DNA from 3 places in the Erwinia sp. genome. Region 1 is predicted to be linked to each of the others. Evidence: predicted binding sites of a transcription regulator. Region 1 holds the regulator's gene; each other region holds the start of a gene.
What was found. Region 1 encodes Fur, which represses iron uptake genes when iron is present. Its sites were predicted from a motif close to ATAATAATGAGAACNACTATCAA; they were not measured.
Positions count from the first base shown of each region.

Region 2: RTK32_RS15785 (isochorismate synthase) is a predicted target of Fur. The motif match lies at 5,513-5,535, and genes of this name have one in related genera.
Region 3: fhuA (ferrichrome porin FhuA) is a predicted target of Fur. The motif match lies at 1,206-1,228, and genes of this name have one in related genera.

Region 1 is NZ_DALZCD010000180.1:1,882-8,368, forward strand. Features, by position in the region: gene pgm (phosphoglucomutase (alpha-D-glucose-1,6-bisphosphate-dependent)) at 1-25, opposite strand, end outside; gene seqA (replication initiation negative regulator SeqA) at 50-607, opposite strand; gene ybfF (esterase) at 844-1,608, shown strand; gene ybfE (LexA regulated protein) at 1,754-2,035, shown strand; gene fldA (flavodoxin FldA) at 2,176-2,706, shown strand; gene fur (ferric iron uptake transcriptional regulator) at 3,055-3,498, shown strand; gene RTK32_RS14500 (beta-N-acetylhexosaminidase) at 3,560-6,214, opposite strand; partial or broken gene RTK32_RS14505 (OprD family outer membrane porin) at 6,313-6,487, opposite strand, start outside.
Region 2 is NZ_DALZCD010000209.1:492-6,978, forward strand. Features, by position in the region: gene RTK32_RS15770 (MbtH family NRPS accessory protein) at 1-168, shown strand, start outside; gene RTK32_RS15775 (enterobactin synthase subunit F) at 204-4,091, shown strand; gene entS (enterobactin transporter EntS) at 4,088-5,341, shown strand; gene RTK32_RS15785 (isochorismate synthase) at 5,565-6,487, shown strand, end outside.
Region 3 is NZ_DALZCD010000049.1:9,476-15,962, forward strand. Features, by position in the region: gene mrcB (bifunctional glycosyl transferase/transpeptidase) at 1-981, shown strand, start outside; gene fhuA (ferrichrome porin FhuA) at 1,290-3,428, shown strand; gene fhuC (Fe3+-hydroxamate ABC transporter ATP-binding protein FhuC) at 3,474-4,268, shown strand; gene fhuD (Fe(3+)-hydroxamate ABC transporter substrate-binding protein FhuD) at 4,279-5,160, shown strand; gene fhuB (Fe(3+)-hydroxamate ABC transporter permease FhuB) at 5,157-6,487, shown strand, end outside.

The DNA of each region.
Region 1 (6,487 bases):
GCCCGGCACGGGGGTGACTGGCCATTGGCGCTTCTCCCTGACGCTGTGTTTAGAGTGTGCCGCAAACCTTGTCCGACAGCTCCGTAGGGAACTGCATGGACGACATGATATGTTCAATCATGCTGCGTTTACGGCCTGTGTTGGTGTTGGTGATCACCCAATACGGCGTGCCGGGAATATGTTGCGGCTTGGTATGGGTGCCGTTCTGTACCAGGGTTTGCTGATTACCTGCAAAGTAGACGCGTGTGCGGCCATGTAATGACTCGGTGGCCGCGGCAAATGCTTTGGGATCCAGATTGTATAAAGTCGACAGGATTAGCATAAAGCGATTTACCGCTTTCTTCTGCTCCGCATATTCATCCGACAGCAGCAGCTCGCGAACGGCGCGAACGCGTTCCTGCGGGCGAGACGTCTCTTTCACCCCATTTTCCTGTACGCTGGCGACAGGCGCGGGCGCAGCCACAGCCGCAACAGGCGCTTTCGGTGCCGTCTGGCCAGCGGAAAATTTCAGCATGCGACGTAAAATGTCGGAGGCGCTTTCACCAATATGCTGAGTGTGGCTGGCGATATAACGGTAGAGCTCTTCGTCGACTTCAATAGTTTTCATCTTGATCCAGTACGATTATTGCTGATAAGAGCCGGTTAGCAACCTGTTTTACAGAGGCGCGAAAAGACCAGCCCTAACACGAGGATTATAAAGTTAAATCCTGCCGGGTTATAGCGCCAGCCCCGATTGCGGACAAAAGTCAGAATATGCCGTAAAAAGATCGGGTTGGTCGCGGCGGCAGAAAATCGCTGTTTTATGATAACCTAACCCCTCGTTTCCTCTGTAAGAAGTTTGCCATGAAATTGAATTTCCGCCTGCAATCTGAACAAACAGCCGTTTCTGACGTGCCCGTCGTGCTTATTCACGGCCTTTTTGGCAACCTGGACAACCTTGGCGTGCTGGCGCGCGATCTGAAAAAGGATCGCCGCGTTATTCAGTTGGACGTACGAAATCATGGGCTTTCGCCGCGGTCAGATGAAATAAGCTACGCCGCTATGGCGCAAGACGTGTTGGAAACGCTGGACGATCTCAGTGTCGGGCAGGTTGATATTATAGGCCATTCCATGGGCGGGAAGATCGCCATGACGCTGGCTTCCCTCGCGCCGACACGCGTCAGGCAGCTGGTGGTTATCGATATCGCGCCGGTAGCCTATCGGGAACGCCATCACGACGTTATTTTTGCCGCGCTGGCCGCCGTCAGCGAAGCAGGCATTACCCAACGGCACGATGCTGCGGCACTGATGCGACAGACAGTGGATGAAGAAGGTGTGATTCAATTCCTGCTGAAATCTTTTCAGGCGGGCGAATGGCGTTTTAATGTGTCTGCGCTCTGGCAGAATTACGATCGGATTATCGGTTGGGAAACGCTTCCTGCCTGGCCCCACCCCACGCTTTTTATTCGGGGTGAACATTCGCCCTATTTGCAGGAAGCGTATCGTGACGAGCTGCTGGCCCAGTTCCCTGCCGCTCGCGCCCATGTGATTACCGGTGCCGGTCACTGGGCGCATGCCGAGAAACCTGATGCCGTTTTGCGCGCCATCCGCCGCTTTTTTGCCCTGTGAAAACAAATGTTTTAGTAAAAGGTTAAATAATTGTCGTCGCGACTTTCGCCAGGGTATGATGGCGCGCTAAAATTTGTCGACGGCACCGGCCGCAAACGCTAACGGCTCAATCCATCAGAACTCCAGCCTTCAGTATCACGATTCTATGGCAAAAGAAAACACGGACCGCACCACGATCGATCTGTTCGCAGACGAGCGTCGTCCGGGACGACCCAAAACTAATCCACTGGCACGTGATGAGCAGTTGCGCATTAACAAACGCAACCAGCTTAAGCGTGATAAAGTGCGCGGGCTGAAGCGCGTAGAACTGAAAATGAACAGTGACGCGGTTGACGCCCTGAACCAGCTCGCCGAGCAGCGTAATATGAGCCGCAGCGAGCTGATAGAAGAGATGGTCATGGCGCAGTTAGCCAGGCCTGAGCGCTAAACCACGTGCAACGGTAAAGCACAAAGCGACAAATGCAGGCGGATTAGCCGTTTATCCCCCTGTAGCTGTCTGCTATTATTGCCTTAACATTTTCAGGCTAGCCGCCGCATATCATTAAGTTTCAAGAGGTTATTAAACTCATGGCAATCGTAGGCATTTTCTTTGGCAGCGATACGGGCAATACGGAAAACATTGCAAAAATGATCCAGAAGCAGCTCGGTAACGAGGTGGCTGAAGTTCATGATATCGCTAAAAGCAGCAAAGAAGACCTTGAAGCCTTTGATATTTTGCTGCTGGGCATCCCGACCTGGTACTACGGCGAAGCGCAGTGTGACTGGGATGATTTCTTCCCTACCCTGGAAGAGATCGACTTCAACGGCAAGCTGGTTGCGCTGTTCGGCTGTGGCGATCAGGAAGACTACTCAGAATATTTCTGTGACGCGATGGGTACTATCCGCGACATTATTGAACCTAACGGCGCGGTCATCGTGGGTCACTGGCCGACCGAAGGCTATGATTTTGAAGCGTCGAAAGGCCTGGCGGATGATAACCACTTCCTGGGCCTGGCCATCGACGAAGATCGTCAGCCAGAACTGACCAACGAACGTGTGGAAAAATGGGTCAGGCAGATCTCGGATGAACTGCAGCTTCAGGATATTCTCGAAGCCTGATAACGTTGGCCTGGTGGGCAATCCCCCACCGGGCCAACGCTTTTTCCTATAGAAGTAATAGATACATATTTGTAACTTTTACCGTCAAAACGGTACAATAGCCTTGCTCCGCCTCCGCTTCTGCGGCGCCGTCAATCAGGCAGAGCGAACTGACAACCCAGCGTATATGGGTGCTTGCTTTTCCGGACGTAACGACTTCTTATCCTTACATCCCCTGATGGTTTTGCATCTCCGCTGTGGTTTCTTCAAGGCATCGGTTCTATAATGAGACGCTCAGCTTTTGCGTCGACCGATGCTCACGGCTTTTCAGCCACTTAGTGACCAGCAAAGTAACAGGACAATATCCGCATGACTGACAATAATACCGCATTAAAGAAGGCCGGCCTGAAAGTCACGCTTCCTCGACTGAAAATTCTGGAAGTGCTTCAGGAACCCGCGTGCCATCATGTCAGTGCGGAAGACTTGTATAAACGCCTGATCGACATGGGCGAAGAGATTGGCCTGGCAACCGTTTACCGCGTGCTGAACCAGTTTGACGATGCAGGGATCGTTACCCGCCATAATTTCGAAGGCGGCAAATCCGTTTTTGAACTTACCCAGCAGCAGCATCACGATCATCTGATCTGTCTGGACTGCGGTAAGGTAATCGAATTTAGCGACGAGTCTATTGAGTCCCGCCAGCGTGATATCGCTACCAAACACGGTATCAAGCTCAGCAACCACAGCCTCTATCTTTACGGCCACTGTGCTACCGGCGACTGTCGTGAAGATGAGACGCTGCACGATAAGTAACGCGTTGCAGTAAAAAAACCGGTGATCGCTCACCGGTTTTTTTTTGCCTGTCGTGTGGTTATTATAGGGTTTCTACACGACTGAAACGCTTGCCGTCGCTGCTGACGGCGCGAATGAATACCTTGCCGGAAACCGTTGGGCGAGCGTCATCGCGGTAGCGTTGCCAGCTGTTGCCACCGTCAAGCGAGTACTCAATAGTCACGCCCGGCAGAGCGATATTGGCCTGCAGCTTGCCTGCGGTAATTTTCGCGCCCGGCTGCGGCAAGCGATAGTGGATGCCGGCTTTATCCATTTTTGCCAGCTCGCGCTGTCCCAGCAGATTGGCATAGCGCTGCCAGTCCTTGTTGAGCGCTACGCGATCAACGTGCTGTGTTTCGCCACCTTTGTATTCGCGTCCGGCCTGATAAGCCTGCTCCCAGCCTGCTCGATGCCAGCCACGCTCCGCAACGGCCAGGACTCGAGGGAAAATCATCCCTTCCATCTGCTCATCGGTCCGTACAGTTTCGCTCCAGAGCTGAGCGGAAATACCGTAGGCTCCCGGCCATGGCTTGTCGGATTTAGCGTCGAAGAAATTGCCGTCACGATCCACCGATGTCTCCGCATTCTGTGGCAGATTATCCGGCGCAAAGCTGAACATTTTGCGCTCGTCGTTGAAGCGGGTCCCCCAGTAATAGCCCCTTTCCAATGGATTGACCTCGTACGGGAAATCCATATAGAGATAATCCGGATTGGAAACGATCACCTCATAGCCTTTGTTGGCCCAGTCATTAATGCTGTCAAAGCCGCCCCAGAAAAGCGTGTCCCAGAAATTGACGCCGATGCGTTTGGTGGCAAAGTCCCGGGCGCCTTTCGCTTTTTTCAGGCCATCCTGCCATGCCTGCATCCTTTCAATACCGTGCGCGTTCACCCGCTCGCTGACCTTTTTGCCAAAATAGCTGGGCAGGTGATCCATATCGACAACCTTGCCTGATTTTACCAGCGCCTGACAAACCTGCGATTTCGCCCAGGGCTTGTCCTGCCTGCTCAGGTCGACACGGCCCTTGCCTGCTTCAGGATTAGCTGCATCGGTATAGCCTGGCCCCAGGTAAATATTTTTTGCCTCGTCGCCGCCAAAGTGCCAGGTGATCAACGGCACGCCAGCAGCCTGATGCATCGCCTGGATTTCGCTAATGACCTTATCCACAAAGCGCATGGACGAATCCAGGCAGGGGTTCAGGTAGCTGGTGCGGTCGTAAAACTGTACGGATGTTGTGTTTGAGGTATCGGTCGGATCGACCAGGCGATACTCGTTTGCCTCTGCCGTTTTCCCTTCCTTCATTAACCGCTTATAGCGGGCTTCCAGAGAAATAACCGCTGCTCTGGCGTGAGCAGGCATATCGATTTCCGGGATAACCTCAATGGCGCGTGCTTTGGCATAACGCAGGATATCAATGTAATCATCGCGGGTCAGATAGCCGTTACCCGGCGCGTCGGCGAAGGGCCCGGATCCCAGCTGCGGCAACAAACAGCGCTGCTCCGTCAAATCGTGGCAGCGTTTAGAGCCGATTTCGGTCAGCTCCGGCAGGCCGGGGATTTCAATACGCCAGCCTTCATCATCACTCAGGTGAAAATGGAATTTATTGAGCTTAACGGCCGCCATCTGATCCAGCAGGCGCAGCACCGCCTCTTTGCTGTGGAAATTGCGCCCGATATCGAGAAAAATACCGCGGTAGGCCATACGTGGCGCATCGGTGACGTCCAGCGTAGCGATTTTCTGTTCGCCACTGGCCGGCAACAGCGACAGGACAGACATCATGCCATAATAGACGCCCGCTTCGTCAAACCCTTCTATCCGTGCCTGCTGGTCGCGAATGCTTAGCCTGTAGGCGCCGGACACCGCCTCGTTGCCTTTGAAAGCATCGGGAGCCAGCGTGCTTTTAATCACGTATCCCTGCGCGTTTTCCACCACGCCCAGCAAAGCGAAACGCTCTCTTACCGCTTCCGCCGACTCGACGCTAAGTCCTTTCAACTCAAACTGTACGCCCCGACTTAAGTCCGCATTTTGCGAATGCAGCGTAATATGCAGTGGCGTCGGCAGAATCTGTCCGCGTAATGCTTCGGCCGCAAGCTGGACGGTATCACTGTTTTTTTCGAAGCGGCTGGCAGGCGTCATCAGTACGTTGCGATCGTCCGCCGTTCGCTTCCAGTGGGTATCCATTGGCGAGACAAACGTGGTCAGATTTTCCGTATTCGTGCTGGCGATAATTTCAGGCCGGGCGTTTTCAGAGGTGACATACCAGCGTGGCATCACGTCCGTGATAAAAAGCTGCCAGTATTCGTTAACGAGGGGAATTTGCACCGATTCACCGGCGGCAAACCCCTTAAATTTTTCGGTCGGCTCCAGCCGCGTCAGATCGCCCACCACGTGCACCATGCGGAACTGGTCATTATCCACCCGCAGCGTCTGGCGGATATTGGACAGCCAAATGACCCAGTCTTTGCTGGTAACGGCTTCGCCGGGGTTAGTTAAGGTAATCGTTGCCCGATTACAGGAAGCCCAGTCCGCGCCTGACGCCGCACAATCAATGCCGTGCAGCGCGGCATGGTTATCGTTAACGGTATACTTAACGCCAAACTGGCTGATTTGATTGACGACGTGCTGATCGGCTATCGCGCTACCGCTGGCCATCGCCATCAGCAGCGCGGTTGCCACGAGTGATAATTTTAATTTTTTCATTTCTTTCCTCGTCCGCTATGAGAATGTTCTACCGGTAGCGGAAAAGCACCGTCCCTTACCCGATACGCTTTTCCCGCACTCCCTGGCAGCGTGTGGCATCAAAATACGGTGAAAGGCGCGATAACTATCAGCTTCACGTCCTTTTCGCTCTGGAATATATTGCCGTAACCATTACTAAAGCTCGGCACGTCAGAGTGGTTTTTGTAACGGGTATAGTGCAGGTTAATCTGTGTGTCTTTGGCGCGGCCCTGCTGTACCGTATAGCGTAAATCC
Region 2 (6,487 bases), on a different contig from region 1:
TTCGTCCTGCAAAATTCACTGGGTTACAGCCTCTGGCCCGCCCACTGCGCCCGGCCTGCAGGCTGGCAGCCGGTCTATGGTCCGGCCACGCAGCAGGCCTGCCACGACTGGCTGGCGTGTTGGCAAACGCTGACGCCAGCCCACTTTGTGACAGGAGCTAACGCGTGAAAAGTCTGAACGAGGCACTTAACGTGCAGCAGCAAATGATGCCGCTGGTGGCGGCGCAGTCCGGCATTTGGATGGCGGAGCAGCTTTCGCCGCAGGTCAACGCCTGGAGCGTGGCGCACTATGTGGAGCTGAATGGCGAGCTGAACGAGCCGCTGCTATGTCAGGCCGTGGTGCGCGGAATGAATGAGGCGGATACGCTGCGCATGCGCTTTACCGAACGCGACGGCGTACCGATGCAGTGGGTGGATACTGCCGCTGATTTTACCTTGCCCGAGTGTATCGACCTGCGCCAGCATCCCGATCCCGTAGCGGCGGCACTGGCGCGTATGCAGCAGGATCTCAGTCAGGATTTACGCATCAGCAGCGGCAGTCCGATTTACTGCCATCTTCTTTTTCGCCTGAGCGAAAAGCGCTGGTACTGGTATCAACGCTTTCATCACCTGGCGGTGGACGGCTTCAGTTTTACCGCCATCACCCGGCGTATCGCAGAGATCTACACCGCTCTGCAGGCTGACAGCGAGCCAAAACCTTCGCCTTTCGTTTCTTTCAGTGAAGTCGTTGAAGAGTACGATCGCTACAACGCCTCGAGCACTCGCCAGCGTGACGCTGCGTTCTGGAAAGAGCAGGTTAGCCAGCTGCCCATGCCCGCCAGCCTGTCACCGCTGCCGCTGAACGGGCAGAGCGCCACCACGCATCTTATTCGTCAGCATGTGCAGCTGAACCGTGAAGACTTCCACGAGCTGCAGGCGCAAAGCCAGCTCGGCGCGGCAGAATTGGCGCTGGCATTGGTTGCGGTATGGCTGGGGCGCCTTAGCGCGCGAGCGGAGTACAGTGCTGGCTTTATCTTTATGCGTCGCCTGGGATCGGCCGCGCTGAGTGCCACCGGGCCCGTGCTTAACGTGCTGCCGGTGGCAATACGGCTCGATCCCCTGGCCACGCTCCCGCAGCTGGCGGAAAGGCTACAGCAGCAGCTAAAAAAAGTGCGTCGTCATCAGCGCTACGATGCAGAACAAATTCAACGGGATACCGGCCGGCCGGGCGAGACGTTATTTGGTCCGGTCATCAACCTGAAAATGTTCGACTACCGTCTGGATTTTGCCGGTACCGAAGGCACGACTCATCAGTTGGCATCCGGCCCGGTACGCGATCTGGAAATCGCGCTTTACCCGGATGAACAGGGCAACGTCTCGCTGGAGATCCTGGCTAATGCAGAACGTTATGAGGCGGAAACGCTGCGCACGCATCTCGATCGCCTGCCGCTGTTGCTTAGCCAGTTCGCGTATCATCCGACGATAAGCTGTGCGCAGGTGGAATTGCTGCATCCGCAGGAGAAAAAACGGCTGCGTCACATTAATGATACGGCGGTAGAAGTGCCGCAAACCACGCTGAGCAGCCTGATTAAAGCCCAGGCGCAGCGGACGCCAGATGGAGCCGCGCTGGCCGACGAACGGCATAACTTCACCTACCGTGAAATGCGTCAGCAGGTAACGGCGCTGGCGGCAGAACTGCAAAAGCGCGGCGTAAAGGTGGGTGATATCGTGGCCGTGGCGTTACCTCGCTCGGTGTTTCTGTCGCTTTCCCTGCAGGCTATTGTCGAACTGGGCGCTGCCTGGCTTCCGCTGGATACCGGTTATCCCACCGATCGGCTGTGTATGATGCTGGAAGAGGCTAACCCGCGCCTGCTTATTACCACTAAAACGCAGACGGACCGCTTTGCGCAGCTCGAAAACCTACAAACTTTTTGCTATCACGACCCGCTACCCACAGCCGATCTTCCGGCCTGTCAGGATTTATCGCGCCCGCACCATACAGCCTATGTTATCTACACTTCCGGTTCTACCGGGCGGCCAAAAGGGGTGATGGTCGGCCAACAGGCCATTGTGAACCGCCTGTTGTGGATGCAGAACCACTATCCGCTGACCCGCGATGACGTGGTGCTGCAAAAAACGCCGTGCAGTTTTGACGTCTCGGTCTGGGAGTTTTTCTGGCCATTTTTGACCGGCGCACAGCTGGTGATGGCCCCGCCGGAAGCGCACCGCGACCCGCAGGCGCTGCAGGCATTGTTTCGGCGTTACGGTGTCACAACCACGCATTTCGTCCCGTCCATGCTGGCAGCTTTCGTTACTGAGCTGCACGATGACCAGGCCGTGACCCACTGCGCCTCTTTGCGGCAAGTATTTTGTAGTGGAGAAGCATTGCCGACCGAGCTTTGCCGCCAGTGGCAAAATAAAACGGCGGTGCCGCTGCACAATCTTTATGGGCCGACCGAAGCCGCAGTGGATGTCAGCTGGTATCCGGCGTTCGGCGAAGCGCTGGCAAACGTGACGGGCGCAAGCGTGCCGATTGGCTATCCGGTATGGAACACCGGCCTGCGCATTCTGGACAGCAATATGCAGCCGGTGCCGCCAGGGGTCGCGGGCGATCTCTATCTGACGGGCGTACAGCTGGCGCAGGGCTATCTGGCGCGAGCCGACCTGACCGCCAGCCGCTTTATTGCCGATCCTGAAGGTGACGGCACAAGAATGTACCGCACCGGCGACGTGGCACGCTGGCTTGAGAACGGCGCAGTAGAATATCTGGGTCGCAGTGACGATCAACTGAAGATCCGCGGACAGAGGATCGAGCTGGGCGAGATCGATCGGGCGCTGCTGTCGCTGGATAATGTGGCACAGGCAGTCACCCACGCCTGCGTTCTCGGCAGCGCCAGCGCGAGCGGCGGCGATCAAAGACAGCTGGTTGGCTACGTCGTGGCCGTCTCTGGCGAACTGGATACGACCGGGCTACGCGAGCAGCTGAGCGATCTTCTGCCCGCGCACATGGTGCCGGTGGTACTGGTGCAGCTGGAGGCCTTCCCGTTAAGCGCCAACGGCAAGCTGGATCGCAAGGCGCTGCCGCTGGTGCAGCTGGCTCATGCCGCAGGCCGTGTTCCAGAGGGCAGGGTGGAAACCGAGGTCGCCGCAGCTTTTGCTCGTCTGCTGGAGTGTGAGATCCGCTCGGTTAACGATGACTTTTTTGCCCTCGGCGGCCATTCGCTGCTGGCGATGCGGCTGGCGGTCGATCTGCGTCGACGTCTTAACCGGCCGGTCACGCCGGGGCTGGTTATGGTGGCCTCGACCGTCGGCGCGCTGGCAGAAAAGCTGACGCAGCAGAGCGAAGAAGAGGCGGGTCGCGCGGGCATGGAAACTATCCTGCCGCTGCGCCGTTCGCACGGGCCAGCGCTATTTTGCTTTCATCCGGCTTCCGGTTTCGCCTGGCAGTTCAGCATTCTGCAACGTTACCTGGATGTGCGCTGGTCGCTGATCGGCATTCAGTCGCCGCGCCCGCACGGGCCGATGCAGCAGGCGGAAACGCTTGAGGAGGTATGCGAGCAGCATCTGGCTACGCTGCGCGGACAGCAGCCGCATGGCCCTTATTATCTGCTGGGCTATTCACTGGGCGGCACGCTGGCGCACGCTATCGCGGCGCGCCTGCAGGCAGAGGGCGAAAAAGTCGCTTTCCTGGGGCTGCTGGATACCTGGCCGCCGGAAACGCAAAACTGGTCGCAGGATCAGCCGCAGGATGCCGAAGTGCTGGCGGAAATCGCTCGCGAGCGTGAAGCGTTTATGGCTGCGCAGGCGTCGCTCCGCGACTCGCTGGCGGCCTCGGCCAGCCAGGCGCTGTTTGGTGCTATCGAAGGCAATTATGGTGATGCAGTCAGGCTGCTGGCGACCGCGAAAAGCCGACGCTTCGCCGGTGCAGCCACGCTGTTTGTTGCGCAGAAAACCCTGAAACCGGGACAGGATGTGCAAACCGCCTGGGCGCCGTGGCTGGACTCGCTGCAAACCTGGCCGGTGGAATGTGCGCACGTGGATATCATTTCGGCAGAGGCGTTTACCCATATCGGCCCGCGCCTTAATCACCTGCTGGATCGGGCAACCCGATGAAGAAAAAGACTTTTATGCTCAGTCTCAGCCTGCTGAAGACGCATCCCGATTTTCGGGCGGTGTTTATCGCCCGGTTTATCTCTATTCTGGCGCTGGGCCTGCTTGGCGTTGGCGTACCGGTACAGATTCAGCAGCTGACCGGCTCTGCCTGGCAGGTAAGCCTGGCGGTCACGCTGACCGGAGCCGCGCTGTTTACCGGCCTGATGCTGGGCGGCATGCTGGCGGATCGCCACGAGCGGCGGCGGCTGATCCTGTTTGCGCGATCGACCTGCGGTTTGGGGTTTATCGGGCTGTGCCTTAATGCCGCCATGCCGTCACCTTCCCTGACGGCGATCTACCTGCTGGGCATCTGGGACGGTTTTTTTGGCGCCATAGGCGTGACGGCGCTACTTGCCGCCACGCCCGCGCTGGTGGGCCGAGAGAACCTGATGCAGGCTGGCGCGATCACCATGCTGACGGTCAGGCTTGGCGCGGTGATTTCGCCGATGGCAGGCGGCGCGCTGCTCGCTTCCGGCGGCGTTTTCTGGCACTTCGCGCTGGCGGCCGGGGGCACTTTTCTCACCCTGATCCCGCTGCTGCGCCTGCCGACGTTACCACCTCCGCCGCAGTCGCATGCGAGGCCGCTACACGCCCTGATCGAGGGCTTTACCTTTCTGCTCGGCCATCGGCTGATCGGCGGTGTGGCGCTGGTGGGCGCACTGTTGACGATGGCTACCGCAGTACGCGTGCTTTATCCGGCGCTGGCCGTTCACTGGCATATGGGCGCGCAGCAGCTTGGCTTTCTCTATGCGGCCGTGCCGCTCGGGGCGGCGACAGGGGCATTGACCAGCGGCAACCTGGCACGGCATCCGCGTCCGGGGCAGGTCATGCTTTTCTCGGCCGTCGCCGCCCTGGCGGCGGCAGGGCTGTGCGGCCTGATGCCTTACTGGCAAGCGGGTATCCTTTGTCTGATTCTGTTCGGCTACCTCAGCGCTCTGAGCGCGCTGCTGCAATATACGCTGATTCAGATGCTGACGCCGCAGGCCATGCTGGGACGGATCAACAGCCTGTGGACGGCACAAAATGTGATGGGGGATTCGCTGGGCGCACTGCTGCTGGGAGCCATGACCACGGTGATGCTGCCTGCTGCTGCCGCGGCCAGCAGCGGACTGGGCCTGGCCATCGTCAGCCTGGCGCTTGCTGCTGCTTTTACTTCTCTACGACGCTATCGGCCCTTGTCTGCTTCATCAGGGGAAAACGTCACTGAATAACGTCCCAGTCCCTTAACGTCATCAGCCTGCCTTAGCGGCAGGCTGGTCTGCTAAAAAAATCTCCTTAACGACGCGAACATTGCGCCGGGTCGCGGCGTGCGCATTATCCGGGTTTTACACTGCGAAATGCTTTGACGTTACCGATAATTTACCTGAATTTACGCGTTGATAATGCAAATGATAATCATTATTATGCGCTTTATCATTTTAGCAGGAGACCGTTATGGAGATGCCTTGCACGGGGGCCGTTAACCCATCGCTTTCTCTCTTATCCGAGAGTTTTTTCTTCGCCTCGCCGTGGAAAAGCTTTATCACCAGGGGGCGCTTTGCTGAAATCACCTGCCCGGCCGCCGACGGCGACAGTTTGCAGGGGGTTTTCCAGCAACAGGTGCGCAACGCTTTTACGGCGGCCAGGGCAAAAGGGATCCAGCATCCGGTAATGGTTGGCGCGATCCCCTTTGATACGCGGCAGCCTTCCGCGCTGTTTATTCCTGAACACCATGAGACGTTCTCGCATCAGCGCCTGCTGCAGGCGGCTCCCGGCGTCGATCCGATCGTTACCGCCCGCCAGAACATTCCTGAACAGGCGGAGTTTATGGCGATGGTCGCACGAGCGGCGGAAGCGACCGCTCAGCCCGGTCTGGATAAGGTCGTGCTCTCGCGTCTGATCGATATCACTACCGCCGAGCCGGTGCAGGCCACGGCGTTAATGGACCGTCTGATTGCGCTCAATCCTGGCAGCTATCACTTCCACGTGCCGTTGACCGACGGCAGTACGCTGCTGGGCGCCAGCCCCGAGCTACTGCTGCGTAAGTCAGGTGAAACCTACTCTTCGCTGCCGCTGGCAGGCTCTGCGAGACGCGATCACAGCGACAAAACGCGCGATCTGGCGGTGGGCGAGCAGCTCATGTATTCGCAAAAAGATCGCTATGAACATCGCCTGGTCACCCGCGCCATGTATGACGTGCTGAAAACGCGCAGCCGCTATCTGGCCGTGCCGGACAAACCAGAGCTGGTGACAACCTCTACCCTGTGGCATCTGGCGACGGCGATTGAAGGCATGGCCGCTTCGGCAGAAGAAACGGCGCTGTCGCTGGCCTGCCTGCTTCATCCCACGCCTGCGCTGAGCGGCTATCCGCATGTCAC
Region 3 (6,487 bases), on a different contig from region 1:
CTGAGCCAGCCGGATACCTACCGCCTGAATACCTGGATCGCCGATAACCCTATCGCGTTGAAGCAGCCAAACGGTCAGGTCTGGAAGCCGCAGAATGACGATCGTCGCTTCAGTGGACAGGTAATGCTGGTCGATGCGCTGGCGCACTCCATGAACGTGCCAACGGTCAATCTGGGTATGACGCTGGGCCTGCCGCAGGTGGTGGATACCTGGACCAAACTCGGCGTGCAGAAAGATCAGCTGCAGCCGGTGCCCGCGATGCTGCTGGGTGCGCTGAACCTGACGCCGGTAGAAGTGGCTCAGGCGTTCCAGACTATCGCCAGCGGCGGGGATCGCGCTCAGCTTTCCGCGCTGCGTTCGGTTATTGCTGAAGACGGCACCGTGCTTTATCAGAGCTTCCCGCAGGCGGAACGCACCGTGCCGGCACAGGCGGCCTACCTGACGCTCTACGCGATGCAGCAGGTGGCACAAGAGGGCACGGCCCGTGCGTTAGGTTCACGCTATCCTAAAGCGCATCTGGCCGCGAAAACAGGCACGACCAACAACCAAATTGATAGCTGGTTTGCGGGCGTGGATGGCAAAGAAGTGGCCATCACCTGGATTGGTCGCGACAATAACCAGACCACCAAACTCTACGGTGCCAGCGGCGCAATGCAGATCTACCGTCGCTATCTGGATAATCAGGCACCGATGCCGCTGATGCCGACGCCGCCGGAAGATATTGCGCCAATGAATGTCGATTCGGCCGGGAACTTTGTCTGTGGCACCGGCAGCAGCAGCTGGCGGACATTGCCGGTCTGGACCACGGACGCCGATGCGCTTTGCCAACAGCAGCAGCAGATGCAACAGCAGCAAATGCAGCAGCAGCAACAGCAAATGCAGCAACAGCAGCAACAGCAGCAACCCGCGCAACAGCCGCAAAACGAGCAGAAGGATGCAGACGGCGTGGCGGGCTGGATCAAAGATATGTTCGGTAAATAACAGAAAACTGATTAACAGCCGGTTCTTAATGAACCGGCTTTTTTTTGCCTTTTGGCCGGTCAGGCACAGCGATAAAGGCATAAAAAGCGGCTTTTCAATGCCACCAGGTTTTAATGGCTGCTTTTTTCCTGCTTTACGCGAGGTTGGCTTCCGGTCGGTTGGCGTCAAAAGTGGCCGATTTTTTCTTGCGAAGGCGGCGTTAATTCGCCTATTATCCCGTCGTTATAATAATAATTCTCGTTTACATTCTACTTTTCATCAGAGAACGTTAAATGGCTCTTTTATCTTTTAAATCATCCGCTTTGCCGATGAGCCGACTGGCCTGCCTGATTGCCGTCGCGCTGTCTTCTTCTGCTTTCGCCACCAGCGAACAAACTCTTACCGTTAGCGCCAGTGCTGATACTACCAGCGAAAGCGCGTGGGGGCCGGCGCCAACCATTGCCGCCAAACGCAGCGCCACCGGCACCAAAACCGATACGCCAATTGAAAAAAATCCACAGTCCGTTTCGGTGGTGACCCGTGATGAAATCGAGATGCGCAACGTCAACACGGTGAAGGAAGCCTTTAATTATTCGCCTGGTGTCATGACCGGCAACCGCGGCAGCTCGCAGGTTATCGACGCGCTGGCCATCCGCGGCTTCAGCGAAACCAACACCAATCAGTATCTGGATGGCCTGAAGCTGCAGGGCGACAACTACTCAGAGTTCGCTATCGATCCTTATTTTCTGGAACGCGCGGAACTGCTGCGCGGCCCGGTATCCGTGCTTTACGGCAAGAGCAACCCGGGTGGCGTGGTCGCGCTGGTCAGCAAACGCCCGACCACGGAAACGCTGCGTGAAGTCCAGTTCCAGATGGGGACGGACAACCAGTTCTCCACCGGCTTTGATTTTGGCGGCGCGCTGGATGACAGCGGCGTTTATTCTTACCGCTTAACCGGCCTGGCACGCAGCCAGGACGCACAGCAGACCATGCAGAAAGAGAAGCGCTATACCCTGGCGCCTTCCTTTAGCTGGCAGCCCGATGCCAACACCAACTTCACGCTATTAACCTATTTCCAGAACGAACCAGAAACGGGTTACTACGGCTGGTTGCCGCGTCAGGGTACCGTAGTGCCGATCGTGGATGCTAATGGTCAGCAGCACAAGCTCGCCACCGATTTTGATGAAGGCGAGGCGAGCAACAAGATCTCCCGCAACACCAAAATGGTGGGCTATAACTTCTCGCACAGCTTCAATGATACCTGGACCGTGCGTCAAAACCTGCGCTATGCCGATCTCCGTACCGACTATCGCAGCATTTACGGTAACGGTTTCGACAGCGACAATAACATCACTCGCGGCTATGCCGTGTCTGAAGAAGAGCTGAACCAGTTTGCCGTAGATAACCAGGCCCAGGCGAAATTTGCCACGGGCGCGCTGGCTCACACCCTGCTGCTGGGCGTCGACTATCAGCGTACCCGCAATGATATCAATGCCGGATTTGGTCTCGCTTCGCCGCTGAGCGCGGTGGATCCACAGTATGGCAACGACAGCACCACCATCACTTCCCCGTATCACTATCTGAACAAGCAGGAGCAGACCGGTCTGTACGCGCAGGATCAGATGGAGTGGGATCGTTGGGTGATGACGCTGGGCACGCGCTACGACTATGCCATGACCTCGGCATTCAATCGCGACGGTAATACACTGTCGAAAAACCACGACCAGGCCTTTACCTGGCGCGGCGGTCTGAACTATGTCTTTGATAATGGCGTGGCGCCTTATTTCAGCTACAGCGAATCCTTTATTCCTACCCCCGGCACCACTAAAGAGGGCGCACTGTTCGATCCGTCACGGGCTAAACAGTACGAAGCTGGCGTGAAATACGTGCCGAAAGATCGCCCGATCGTGATTACCGGTGCCCTCTATCAACTGACCAAAACCAAAAACCTGACGGCCGACCCTGACCAGAACGTGTATAGCGTGCAGGGCGGCGAAATCCGCTCGCGCGGCGTAGAGCTGGAGGCGAAGGCGGCAGTCAATGCTAACGTTAATGTTACCGCTTCCTACACCTATACCGATGCGGAATATACGCACGATACCTTGCTCAAAGGCAAAACGCCGGTAAACGTGCCGAAAAACATGGCGTCGCTGTGGGCTGATTATACCTTCCACGAAACGGCGCTTTCTGGCCTCACCGTGGGAAGCGGCGTGCGCTATGTCGGCGAGAGTAAAAGCTTATACAGCACCGGTACCAACGCGAACCAGAACTTCAATGTAGCGGCCTATACCACCGTGGATGCCGTCGTGAAATACGATCTGGGGCGTTTCGGCCTGCCAGGCTCGTCGGTTGGCGTCAACGTCAACAACCTCTTCGATCGGGATTATGTCGCCAGCTGCTATCGCGACTACGCCTGCTACTGGGGCGCCGAACGTCAAATCGTCGGTACCGCCACCTTCCGTTTCTAACTCAACCGGGCGCGGTTTGCCGCGCCCGTCAGGCAGAAGATTGTTATGCATTCTCCGCACGTAACCGACAGCACCTTCTCGCTGCATCAAGCCTCGTTTGCCGTTCCGGGCCGTATCCTGCTCCAGCCGCTGTCGCTGACCTTTCCTGCCGGACAAGTCTGCGGCCTGATTGGGCATAACGGATCCGGTAAATCCACGCTGTTAAAATTGCTGGGGCGTCATCATACGGTTACCCACGGCGAAGTGCGGCTGAACGGTAAAGCGCTGGCGCAGTGGCCCGCTAAACCGTTCGCCCGTGAAGTGGCTTATCTGCCGCAGCAGCTGCCGGCCGCCGAAGGCATGACGGTACGGGAACTGGTTTCGATGGGGCGCTATCCCTGGCACGGTGCGCTGGGCCGCTTTGGCAGCGAAGATCGCGATCGCGTTGACGAAGCCATTGCACTGGTAGGCCTGAAACCTTTCGCCTCGCGTCTGGTAGACAGCCTCTCCGGCGGCGAACGCCAGCGTGCCTGGCTTGCCATGCTGGTGGCGCAGAACAGCCGCTGCCTGCTGTTGGATGAACCGACTTCCGCGCTGGATATTGCCCATCAGGTAGAGGTGCTGGCGCTTATCCAGCGGCTCAGCCGTGAGCGAGGCCTGACCGTGATCGCCGTCCTGCACGATATCAATATGGCCGCCCGTTACTGTGACCATCTGGTTGCATTGCGCAGTGGCGGGATGATTGCTCAGGGCGATGCCGGAGCGATTATGCAGCCGGACGTGCTGCAGGCGATTTACGGTATTCCTATGGGCATCCTGCCGCATCCCGAGGGCCGCACGCCGGTAAGCTTTGTTTATTAAGGGAATTTCTATGCCGGATATCTATCGCCGCCGCCTGTTGATGGCCATGGCGCTTGCGCCTTTGCTGCCGGCCTTCGACACCCGTGCCGCATCAAACGTTGACGCCACGCGCATCGTTTCGCTGGAGTGGCTACCGACAGAACTGCTGCTGGCCCTGGGCGTCGCCCCCATGGGCGTGGCCGAAATGTATAACTATCAGCTGTGGGTCGGTGAGCCAAAACTGCCCGCCTCGACGGTGGATCTTGGCCTGCGTACCGAACCGAATCTTGAACTGATTATGCAGATGCAGCCTTCGTTAATCCTTTACTCTTCCGGCTACGGTCCCGCCAGCGACAGGCTGGCGAAGATCGCCCCCTCTATGGGCTTCGCTTTCAGCAACGCCAGCGGCAAGCCGCTGACCGTGGCACGGCAATCGCTGATGCAGCTGGCCGACCGCCTCGATCGCGTGCCGCAGGCGCAGCGCCATCTGGCGCAGTTTGACGCCTTTATCGCCGCGACCAGAACGCGTGTTGCCGGTCGAACGTCCCGTCCCGTACTGCTGATGTCACTGCTGGATACGCGCCATGCGCTGGTTTTCGGCAAAGGCAGCCTGTTTCTGGAAGTGATGAATGAACTGGGGCTGGAAAACGCCTGGCAGGGTGAAACTAATTTCTGGGGCAGCGCGGTGATCGGACTGGAAAGACTGGCGACGCTAAAAGGGGTAGAGGCGATCTGCTTTGCTCATGGAGACGACCACTTAATGCAGCAGGTCAGCGCAACGCCGCTCTGGCAGGCGATGGATTTTGTCCGGCAGCAGCGTTTTCGCCGCGTGCCACAGGTTTGGTTCTATGGCGCAACGCTTTCTGCAATGCGCTTTTGCCAGTCGCTGGACCATGCGCTGGAGTCGTTATGAACACATCTTTGCGTTTTCCTTTTACCCTGTTAACGCTGCTTTTTGTGCTGGCGTTAGGCCTTACCGGCTATAACTTCAGCCAGCATCTTGCCCCGGCACTGTGGTTCAGCACCATAAAAGTGACCAGCCCGGAAAGCGTCAGCCAGATGGTGTTCCATTATAGCCTGCTGCCAAGACTGGCACTGTCGCTGCTGGTTGGCGCCGGGCTGGGGCTGGTGGGGTTGCTCTTTCAGCAGGTATTACGCAATCCCCTGGCGGAGCCGACCACGCTTGGGGTAGCAACCGGCGCACAGCTGGGTTTGACTGTTGCAGCGCTCTGGAGCCTGCCACCGCTCAGCCAGCAAATGGCCGCCATGCTCGGCGCACTGGCCATCGGGCTGATTGTTTTTGGCATCGCCTGGGGGAAAAGGCTTTCTCCGGTTACGCTGATTTTGGCCGGGCTGGTGATGTCCCTCTACTGCGGCGCGGTTAACCAGCTTATCGGCCTGTTTCATCACGACAGGTTGCAGAATATCTTTTTATGGGGAACCGGCTCGCTGAACCAGATGGACTGGAGCAACGTCGACTTTCTCTGGCCGAAGCTGCTGACAGGCTTTGTGCTGGCACTGTTGTTGCGCAGGCCCATGACGCTGATGGGGTTGGATGACGGCGTGGCGAAAAACCTGGGGCTGGCGCTTTCACTGGCCCGCTTTGGCGTGCTGGCGCTGGCCGTGGTGCTTAGCGCGCAGCTGGTGAACGCGGCGGGCGTTATTGGCTTTATCGGCCTGTTTGCGCCACTGCTGGCAAAAATGCTTGGTGCCAGACGACTGCTTAGCCGCCTGCTGCTGGCGCCCTTTATCGGCATGTTGCTGCTGTGGCTGGCCGACCAGAGCGTGATCTGGCTGACCGACCGCTGGCAGGAAATTTCCACCGGGACCGCGACCGCCATCATTGGTGCGCCGTTGCTGCTGTGGTTACTGCCGCGCCTGCATACCGCTGCGAGACCGCCCGCTCTGGATCAGGGCGATAGCGTGCCCGCCGAGCGTCACGGTCTGCTGATCTGGTGCCTGGTCGGCCTGGCATTGCTGCTGGTTCTTGGCGCGGTGGCGCTAAGTTTTGGACGCGGAGCTGACGGCTGGACGTGGGCGAGCGGCGAATTGTGGCAGCAGTTGTTACCCTGGCGGATGCCGAGACTGACGGCGGCATTAGCGACAGGAATGATGCTGGGGGCCGCAGGCTGCCTGGTGCAGCGTCTGACGGGCAACCCGATGGCCAGCCCGGAAGTGCTGGGTATCAGTTCTGGCGCTGCCTTTGGCGTCGTAATAATGCTGTTTCTGGTGCCCGGCGA